2 regions of the Weizmannia sp. FSL K6-3076 genome follow, and region 1 is predicted to be linked to the other one. Evidence: riboswitches for the same ligand, from Rfam matches in the RefSeq annotation. Region 1 holds a riboswitch; the other holds the start of a gene.

Evidence for each region. A riboswitch is a leader RNA that binds a small molecule or an ion and turns the genes downstream of it on or off. The one in region 1 is predicted to bind preQ1.
Region 2: it holds a riboswitch for preQ1, as region 1 does, so the genes downstream of both, NSS95_RS08080 (QueT transporter family protein) here and queC (7-cyano-7-deazaguanine synthase QueC) in region 1, are expected to answer to the same signal.

Annotation. Positions count from the first base shown of each region.
Region 1 covers NZ_JBBOWU010000001.1:2,120,835-2,125,253, reverse strand. The annotation lists gene NSS95_RS10135 (ketopantoate reductase family protein) at 514-1,446, opposite strand; gene queC (7-cyano-7-deazaguanine synthase QueC) at 1,495-2,178, opposite strand; PreQ1 riboswitch class I at 2,205-2,249, opposite strand; gene NSS95_RS10125 (hypothetical protein) at 2,446-2,643, shown strand; gene NSS95_RS10120 (PadR family transcriptional regulator) at 2,769-3,104, shown strand; gene NSS95_RS10115 (DUF1129 family protein) at 3,097-3,792, shown strand; gene NSS95_RS10110 (antibiotic biosynthesis monooxygenase) at 4,243-4,419, opposite strand, start outside.
Region 2 covers NZ_JBBOWU010000001.1:1,734,883-1,739,301, reverse strand. The annotation lists gene ypjB (sporulation protein YpjB) at 1-644, shown strand, start outside; gene NSS95_RS08085 (zinc metallopeptidase) at 708-1,394, shown strand; PreQ1 riboswitch class I at 1,496-1,540, shown strand; gene NSS95_RS08080 (QueT transporter family protein) at 1,547-2,029, shown strand; gene NSS95_RS08075 (YitT family protein) at 2,056-2,919, opposite strand; gene NSS95_RS08070 (nucleotide pyrophosphohydrolase) at 3,071-3,415, shown strand; gene dapB (4-hydroxy-tetrahydrodipicolinate reductase) at 3,422-4,222, shown strand; gene bshB1 (bacillithiol biosynthesis deacetylase BshB1) at 4,241-4,419, shown strand, end outside.

The DNA of each region.
Region 1 (4,419 bases):
CGTAAAGGAAGCGGGGGAAATTGAGGGTCTTTCTTCACATAGAGTGCGTCTACGTTAAGGAAGCGTGGAAAAAAGGCAGCCTTCCTTCACATAGGGCGCGTCTATGTTAAGGAAGCGAAGGAAATTGAGGTTGTTCCTTAACATAGAGCGTGTCTACGTTAAGGAAGCGAAGGAAATTGAGGTTGTTCCTTAACATAGAGCATGTCTACGTTAAGGAAGCGCAGAAAAAAGAAGGCCTTTCTTAACATAGAGCCCGTCTACGTTAAGGAAGCGAGGAAAATTGGGATTGTTCCTTCACATAGAGCCCGTCTACGTTAAGGAAGCAAGCAAAAACGAGGCTCTTCCTTCACATAGAGGACCTCTAAGTTAAGGAAACGCAGAAAAAAGGTGTCCTTTCTTCATATAGGGCGCTTCTATGACTGCCTTCCCTAGCCTCCATCTACAAACAGCAGGCAATTGTATGCCATACCAAAAAGGGAGCTTTCCTGAAAGCTCCCTTTTTGGTGATCCGTGTCAATGTACTGCGGCGTAAGTCCTTTCGATTTCCCGGATGCGCCGGTTCAGTTCTTCGTTGACCGGGACTGGAACGCCGTATTTTTTGCCGAGTTTGATGACGGTTCCGGAAAACAGGCCGACTTCGCTGTACCGTTTTGCCTCGACATCCTGCGCCATTGACGGTTTGCCGGCAGGACTCAGGTTTCCGACCACTTTCAGCCAGTAACGGAGATCTTCTTCCGTGAGCGGAAACCCTTCTTTTTCAGACAATGCCATCACTTCCCGCATAGCGGCAATCATCATCTCGCGTGCAGGGCCGTCTTTTTGGATTTCGCCGTAATTGCTTTTGTAAACGGCGACGGTTTGGTTGACGCCGACATTGAGCATGAACTTGCCCCAAAGCCTTTTCATCATTTCGGTGTCGGCTTCGTATGGCAAATCCGTTTGCTCAAAGAAACGGGCCACTTTTTTCATTTTTTCCGAAAAAATGCCCGGCTTTTTTTCGCCGAAGCAAAGCATGCCCATATGCGCATATGTCAGCTGGTTTCCGGTTTTGACGGCATCCATCCCCTGGGCGACACAGTATAACATTTTGTCCATTCCATATGTACGGCCAATGATTTCTTCGCTTGAGATCCCATTTAAGGCAGACAAAATCACCGTATCCGGCCCGACATGTTGTTTGACTGCTTCAACTGCCTCGTCCAGTCCGTTGAATTTGACCGTAAATAGCACCAAATCTGCCGGCTCCACTGTTTCTTCCGGTGTGACATAATGAAAGTGGCATTTTTCGCCGTTACAATAAACGCCTTCCCGCTCATATCGTTCAATGCGCTGTTGGTCAGCGATGATCCGCAAGTTTTTCGCCGGCATTTTTTTCGATAAATGATGCCCGAATAAAATACCGAGCGCGCCTAACCCAATGATCGATACTGTTTTGATTTCAGCCATTCCCCCGCCTCCTTTTTTCATTATTTTACCACAATTCCAACGAAATCGTCATTCAGACTGCCCGTTCCGGATGGCCAGGTATTGCTCCAGCCCTCTTTTGCGCAATTTGCACGCCGGGCATTCCCCGCAGCCGTCAGCGATGATGCCATTATAGCAGGTCAGCGTCTTTTCACGGACAAAATCAAATGCCCCGAGTTCATCCGCGAGCGCCCATGTTTCTGCTTTGTTACGCCACATGAGCGGGGTATGAATGACAAACTGCTGGTCCATTGAAAGGTTCAAGGTGACGTTTAAAGATTTGATGAAAATATCGCGACAGTCCGGGTAACCGCTGAAGTCCGTTTCGCACACACCGGTTACGATATGCCTTGCGCCGATTTGGCTGGCAAGCACCCCGGCAAAAGAAAGAAACAGCAAATTCCGCCCGGGCACAAACGTATTCGGAAGCTCCCCGTCTGCCCCTGCTTTCACGGTAATGCTTTCCCTCGTCAGCGCGTTCGGGGCGAGTTGGTTCAACAGCTGCATATCCAGAATATGCTGCTTTACCCCGAGCTCTTCCGCTATATTCTTTGCACATTCTATTTCAAGACGGTGGCGCTGCCCGTAATCGAACGTAACGGCTTCCACTTCCTGAAACTTTTTCTTTGCCCAGAAAAGGCAGGTGGTGCTGTCCTGGCCGCCGCTGAAAACAACGACTGCTTTTTCTTTTTTCATTGATAATCGTCCTTTCACACAAAACAGCACCGAAAAGGGATGCTGTTTTCTTAGTTTTTTAGAGAGGGTTTTCTAAAAACCTCTTCCATAAATGAAGGATTCTTCCCAATTGATTATACCATGGAACAGGCGCCATCTTTTAAAGCATCCGTTCTTTTTCGGAGTACGGCATTTTTCACATAAATGCCATAAACAACCGGCTTTGCTATGATCCAGATCACAGTCATCGGCCGGACCGTTTTTTAAGATAATCATAGTGATTATCTTTATTTGGGAGGGACGGCTATGAAACGCTATGTGCAATTATTTTTCATGTTTGCGGTGACGGTGCTCATTGTAATGGGCATCCAGAAAGGGCTGAGCACACTGAATGTGTTGAACCTTGAAAATTTTTGGGCCAATTATGTCGTATTTTTGATTTTAGCCTATATGATTCTGTCCTTTTTCCTTCATTATTTTTCCAAGCGAAAAAAGCAATCATAAAATTTTTCCAGCGGTTAGCCTGCCGCTGGATTTTATTATTGTTTTTTTCTATTTTGCATTGCAAAGTAGTTCATTTTTTGATAAACTAACTTGCATAACAAAGTAGTTGAAATGGGGGTGGAGGGATGTCCATTCGAAGCCAGTTACTGAAAGGCATTTTAGACGGCTGTGTGCTGGCTGTGATTGAAAAAGAACCGGTTTATGGCTACATTCTTTCAAAAAAACTTCAGCAATTAGGCCTCCAGGAAATTAGCGAGGGGACGCTCTATCCGGTTCTGTTACGCCTGCAAAAGAACGGCTGGATCCATGGAGAGATGCAGCCATCCGATTCTGGGCCGAGCCGCAAATATTATGAATTGACGGAAAAAGGAAAATCCGCGCTGGATGAGATTACGGCAGAGTGGCAGCGAATCGCAGCCCCTGTAAATCTTTTATTGAAAGGAAGAAGTGAGGATGCTTAGTGTAAAACAGTTGATTGAGGAAAACAACCGTAAACGGCAGGAACTGGCACCTGAGAACAAAAAATTTTACAACGATATGCTTGACTACCTTCGCCTGCAAACCGTTTTGTCCGAGCAGCAAACAGAAGAAGTGCTGATGGAACTGCTTGACCATCTGCTCGAAGGCCAAAAAGAAAACAAGACAGCTGCGCAAATGTTCGGCGGTGACCCGAAAGCATTTGCCGACGAAATCATCAGGCAGCTGCCGAAAGAAAACAAACGCAATATGGTTTCTTTTACAATCAGGATAATGATCTTGCTTTTGGGGATTGATTTGGTCATTAATGGCATTACTGCTTTTGTTGTTGAACGGTTCTTTTCCAGACCTTTGCCGCCGTTTTATCCTGTACCCGCGGCCCTGAACTTTTTCATTGCCGGGCTATACGTGATCTTTGCCATTTGGTATATCTTTCGTATCTTGAAAAAGAGTTTGTTTAAGGAAAAGACAAAAAAGGTGCAAATCCTAACTTTTTTGAAAATAGATGCCGTAATCTTTGTTTTTCTGGGCGGCGTTATTTTGCTGGATAAATTCATGCCGAAAATCGGCCCGTCCTTTTCTTATCCGTGGTGGTTGCCGCTCGTTTTAGGTGTGGTGAGTTTAGGGGTTTACTATAGCTGGGAGAAAGCAGCAAAGTCCCGGGGGATATAGTTCTAGCGTGCAATAAATCTGTTGTTCAAAAGCCCGTGTGCGGTTTCGCCACGGGTTTTGCATGCGCCAACTATGTTGCACGCAATTGTGCGTAAAGGTATTGCAAAAAAACAGCGGGGACTGTGAAATATCTTCTTTCAGGGAGATGAAAGACAAAATGGTCGGCCAGGATTCTTGAACTGTCTTTCAGCGGGTGGATGAAAGACAGTTCGAGAGGCTGCGATCTTCTAAATGTTCTTCACCGGGTGGATGAAAGACAAAATGCTGGTGCGGCAACTAGCAAAATGTCCTTCATCAGATTAATGAAGGACAAAATGCGGGTCGGCCTATCTATTTGGCGTTCAGTCTCATTTTTTCTCCGTTCGGCTACTTGGGGCTCTGATTAGAATTGGTTCGCCAGCTTTTTATTAAAAGGGCTTACAGCCGGCCTTCCCTTTTCGCTCGAGTTTTTCACTCGGAAATTTCTGCTTTTCCTGCTGCTTTTTTCACCGCTTTCACTTCATACATGCCGAGTTCCATATTGAGCATATAGTCCGGTTTTGACTTGCCGCGGTTTGCCCTATGTCCTGCGATATGGACATCGCTCTTTTCCCACTGTTTCCAGTGCGTTTCTGATTCCCATGTGAT
Region 2 (4,419 bases), 390 kb from region 1:
AAGCAAAAAATGTGCTGAATGAATTTTCGAAAACATTTTCCAGGCAATCGTTTAAAAATAAACGTTTAACGATGGATGAATTGAGAGTTTTGACCGTCACCCATGATGAAGCGGTAAAGGCGTTGACGAAAGTAAGCGCAGAGCCTGAGGAGAAAGTGGATGCCTGCACGTCATTCCGGCTCGTGGTGGATGCGATCCAATCGAAGTATCAGCCGCTCTGGACGCAGATGGAAGGGCCGGTGATGTCTTCATTTACAGAGGTGCAAAAAGCAGCCGCAACAGGGAAGCGCGAAACGTACAACGAAAAATTAAACCTGTTCCTCAAACAATATGCAGTGATCGAGCCGAGTTTAAGAGTGGATCTGCCGGTTGAAAAAATACAGCGGCTCGATTCGAAAATCGCTTATATTGATCGTTATCGGGACAAGGTGGCAGGCAGCGGGTCCGGAAAAAAGGAACTGGAGGCGCTCCGGACAGATTTGAAGCAGCTGTTTGAAGCCATGAAGGAAGATGAAGCCGACCCCTCCCTCTGGTGGATTATGATTTCCACCGGCAGCATCATCATTCTTACTTTATCGTATGTCGGATGGAGAAAATACAAAGGGCAAAAAGAAGAGCGTCACGAGACCGATCATATGGATTGACCTTTTGACCTTATTCGGATACAATAAAGGTAAGATTACCATGGAGGGTATGGAGGGTGGCAAATGTCGTTTTTGATTTACTATCTCATTTTGGCAATCATTCCGATCTGGGCCCAGCTGAAGGTAAAAAACACATACAGCAAGTATGAAAAGGTCGCAAATGCATCCGGCATGACAGGCGCCGAGGTGGCAAGGATGATCTTGGACGAAAATGGCTTATACCATGTGAAAGTGCTGGAACACAGCGGCTTTCTAAGCGACCATTACAATCCGATTAACAAAACGGTCAATTTGTCGACTGCCAACTACCACGGGCGTTCGATTGCGGGGGCTGCTGTTGCGGCGCACGAATGCGGACACGCCATTCAGGATAAAGTCAATTACGGGCCGCTCCGTTTCCGTCACCGCCTCGTGCCTGTGGCGAATATCGGCAGCAATGCCTCTTGGATTTTTATTTTGATCGGGATGTTCACGCATGCGACAGGCATGTTCCTGCTCGGGATCATTCTCATGGGGCTTGCCGTGTTGTTTCAGCTTGTGACATTGCCGGTTGAATTCAATGCATCGTCCCGTGCGCTTGCACAAGTCACATCGCTCGGCATTGTCCGCGGCGGGGAAGAAAGGGAAGCGCGCAAAGTGTTATCGGCTGCCGCGCTCACATATGTGGCTGCCGCGGCTGTTGCGGTCATTGAACTGCTGCGTTTAATCCTCATCTTTACCAACTTAAACGGCAATAACAACAATAATTAACAGTACGAAAAGCTTTCCGGGGTGAATCGGCAACCCGGAAAGCTTTTTTTGTCTTGCTGCATGTTCTAGTTTGCATTATAATAAAGAAGTTTGGTTGTTTCCAACCCGTGGTTCGAAACCATCCCACGTAAAAAAACTAAGGAGAGATGCATATGAAACTGAAAACACTCGTCGTCAACGGGATTGTCGCCGCGCTGTATATTGCGGTGACATTTTTTATTCAGCCGCTTGCGTTTATGAACATCCAGTTCCGTGTTTCTGAAATTTTTAACCATCTCGTTGTGTTTAACAAGAAGTATATGATTGGCATTGTATTAGGCGTTTTTCTCTCAAACTTGTTTTTCTCGCCGATCAAGTATGATATGTTCATCGGCACGGGTCAGTCCGTCCTTGCGCTTGCGATTACCATTTTATCCGCACGGTTTATAAAGGGCGTCTGGGGGCAGATGATCCTTAATTCCATTGCTTTTACGGCCTCCATGTTTATTATCGCATGGGAAATGCAATGGTTTAACGGCGTGCCTTTCTTTTTCGGCTGGCTGACGGCAGGGATCGGTGAACTTGCTGTGATGCTGATTGGTATGCCGGTCATCTACCTGATCAACAAACGCCTGCATTTTGAAAAACAGATTTAAAAAAGAGCTGCCGCGGCAGCTCTTTTTTAATCTTCAATCGGCTGTTTGTTCTCATCGAGTGTAAAGCCTTCCCCGAGCACATCATGGACCTCCATCATCGACACAAAGGCATGGGGGTCAACGGAATGGATAATGCCTTTTAAACGGGACACCTCATGTTTTCCGACGACACAGTACAGTACATCCCGGTCCTGTTTCGTGAACATACCGTGCCCGCGAAAAACCGTAACGCCGCGGTCCATCTGCTTCATAATTTTCTCGGCAATTTCATCATGCTTGTCCGAAATGATAAAAGCGCCTCTTGCCGTATAGGCCCCCTCCTGCAGAAAATCGACAACACGCGAGCCGACAAAAACGGCAACGAGCGTGTACATCGCTTCACGGTAATGCAGATAGGTGATAAGCGACAGCGTAATCACGCATGCGTCGAACATGAACATGGTCCTGCCCATCGCCACGCCTTTATATTTAAACACGAGCCTGGCAATGATATCGACGCCTCCAGATGTCCCCCCGTAGCGGAAGATAATGCCGAGACCGACGCCGATAAATACCCCGGCAAACAGCGCCGCAAGAAACATATCATCGCGAAGCGGAATATGGAAATGTTTCTTCTCAAAAATCCATAAAAAAAGAGAGGAGCCGACCGTCCCGACCAGTGTATAGTAAAACGATTTTTTTCCAAGTAGCTTCCATCCCACAAAAAATACGGGAATATTCAAAATCAGATTGGAGTAAGAGGGGTTGATATGAAATAAATAGTAAAGCAGCAGCGTAATTCCGGTAAAACCGCCTTCCGCCAGATGGTTCTGAATATTAAAATGGACAATGCCAAAGGCAAAGATGCAAGAGCCGAGCAGGATAAAAAAAATGTTTTTCTTTTTCAGCATAATCCGTATCCTCCTTCCCCGGTATATATCCGGCGTTCCCATTATAGCGAAAGCGGTACAAAAGGGCAATCAGGCAGAGAGAAAAGCAAATATATGATTTGTAAAATCTGCCGTTTTTGGCTAACATGGAAGAGGATTACAGGATTGGGGGATGAAAATGGCAGAAAACAAATCGATCCGGCAAATGCAAAAAGAAGTCGATGATTATATCAGCCAGTTTGAAGAAGGGTACTTCAGTCCGCTTGCGCTTACAGCAAGGCTGACGGAAGAACTTGGGGAGCTGGCGCGCGAAATCAATCATTATTACGGGGAAAAACCGAAAAAACCGGATGAGAAGCCGAAAACCGTAGCAGAAGAGCTCGGCGATTTGCTGTTTGTCGTCATTTGCATGGCAAATGCTTTACATATTGATTTACAGGAAGCCCATACAATGGTTTTGCAGAAATTTAACACGCGTGATAAAGACAGATGGACGCGAAAAGAGCAGGAGGAGTAATGAAACATGGATGATATTCGGATTATTGTTGCCGGGGCCCGCGGGAAAATGGGGAGCGAGGCGGTCCGGCTGATCGAGCGGACGGAACATTTTAAACTCGTTGGCGTAGTGGACAGGACTTTTGATGGCAAACTGTTCAATGATGTATCCGATTATAACGGCGAACCGGTCCGGGTGTATACCGACCCGGAAGCATGCCTTGAAAATTGCCCGGCGGATGTATGGATTGATTTGACGGTGCCGAAAGCAGGGTTCCTCCATGCGAAAACGGCCCTTGCACATGGTGTCCGCCCGGTTGTCGGGACGACCGGGTTTACCGATGCGGAACTGGAAGAACTAAAGGCTGTTTCCGCACAAAAAGGAATCGGCTGTATCATTGCACCAAATTTTGCAATCGGGGCAGTGCTGATGATGAAATTTGCGCAAATGGCGGCGAAATATTTCCCGGATGTGGAAATCATCGAGCTACACCATGACCGGAAAAAAGATGCCCCGTCCGGCACGAGCGTAAAAACGGCGCAAATGATCTCGGAAGCAAGAAGAAAAAAAACACAGGGGCATCCGGATGAAAAAGAAACATTACAAGGTGCAAGAGGCGCGGATTTTGAAGGCATGCATATCCACAGCGTCCGCCTGCCCGGCCTTGTCGCCCACCAGGAAGTGCTGTTCGGCGGGGACGGCCAGCTGCTTACGATCCGCCATGACTCGATGGATCGCGCCTCTTTCATGTCAGGGGTGAAAGTAGCCGTTGAAACGGTGATGAACCTCAATACATTTGTTTACGGGCTCGAAAATATTTTGGATTAACCGGAAGGAGGAAAGGAAATGGCCGGCAAGGTGGATATTCTCGCTTTCGGGGCCCATGCCGACGATGTCGAAATCGGCATGGCGGCATCTATTGCCAAATGGGCATCAATGGGGAAAAAAATTGCGATATGCGATTTGACAGAAGCGGAGCTGTCTTCGAACGGGACGGTTGAAAACCGCAAAAAAGAGGCGCAAAA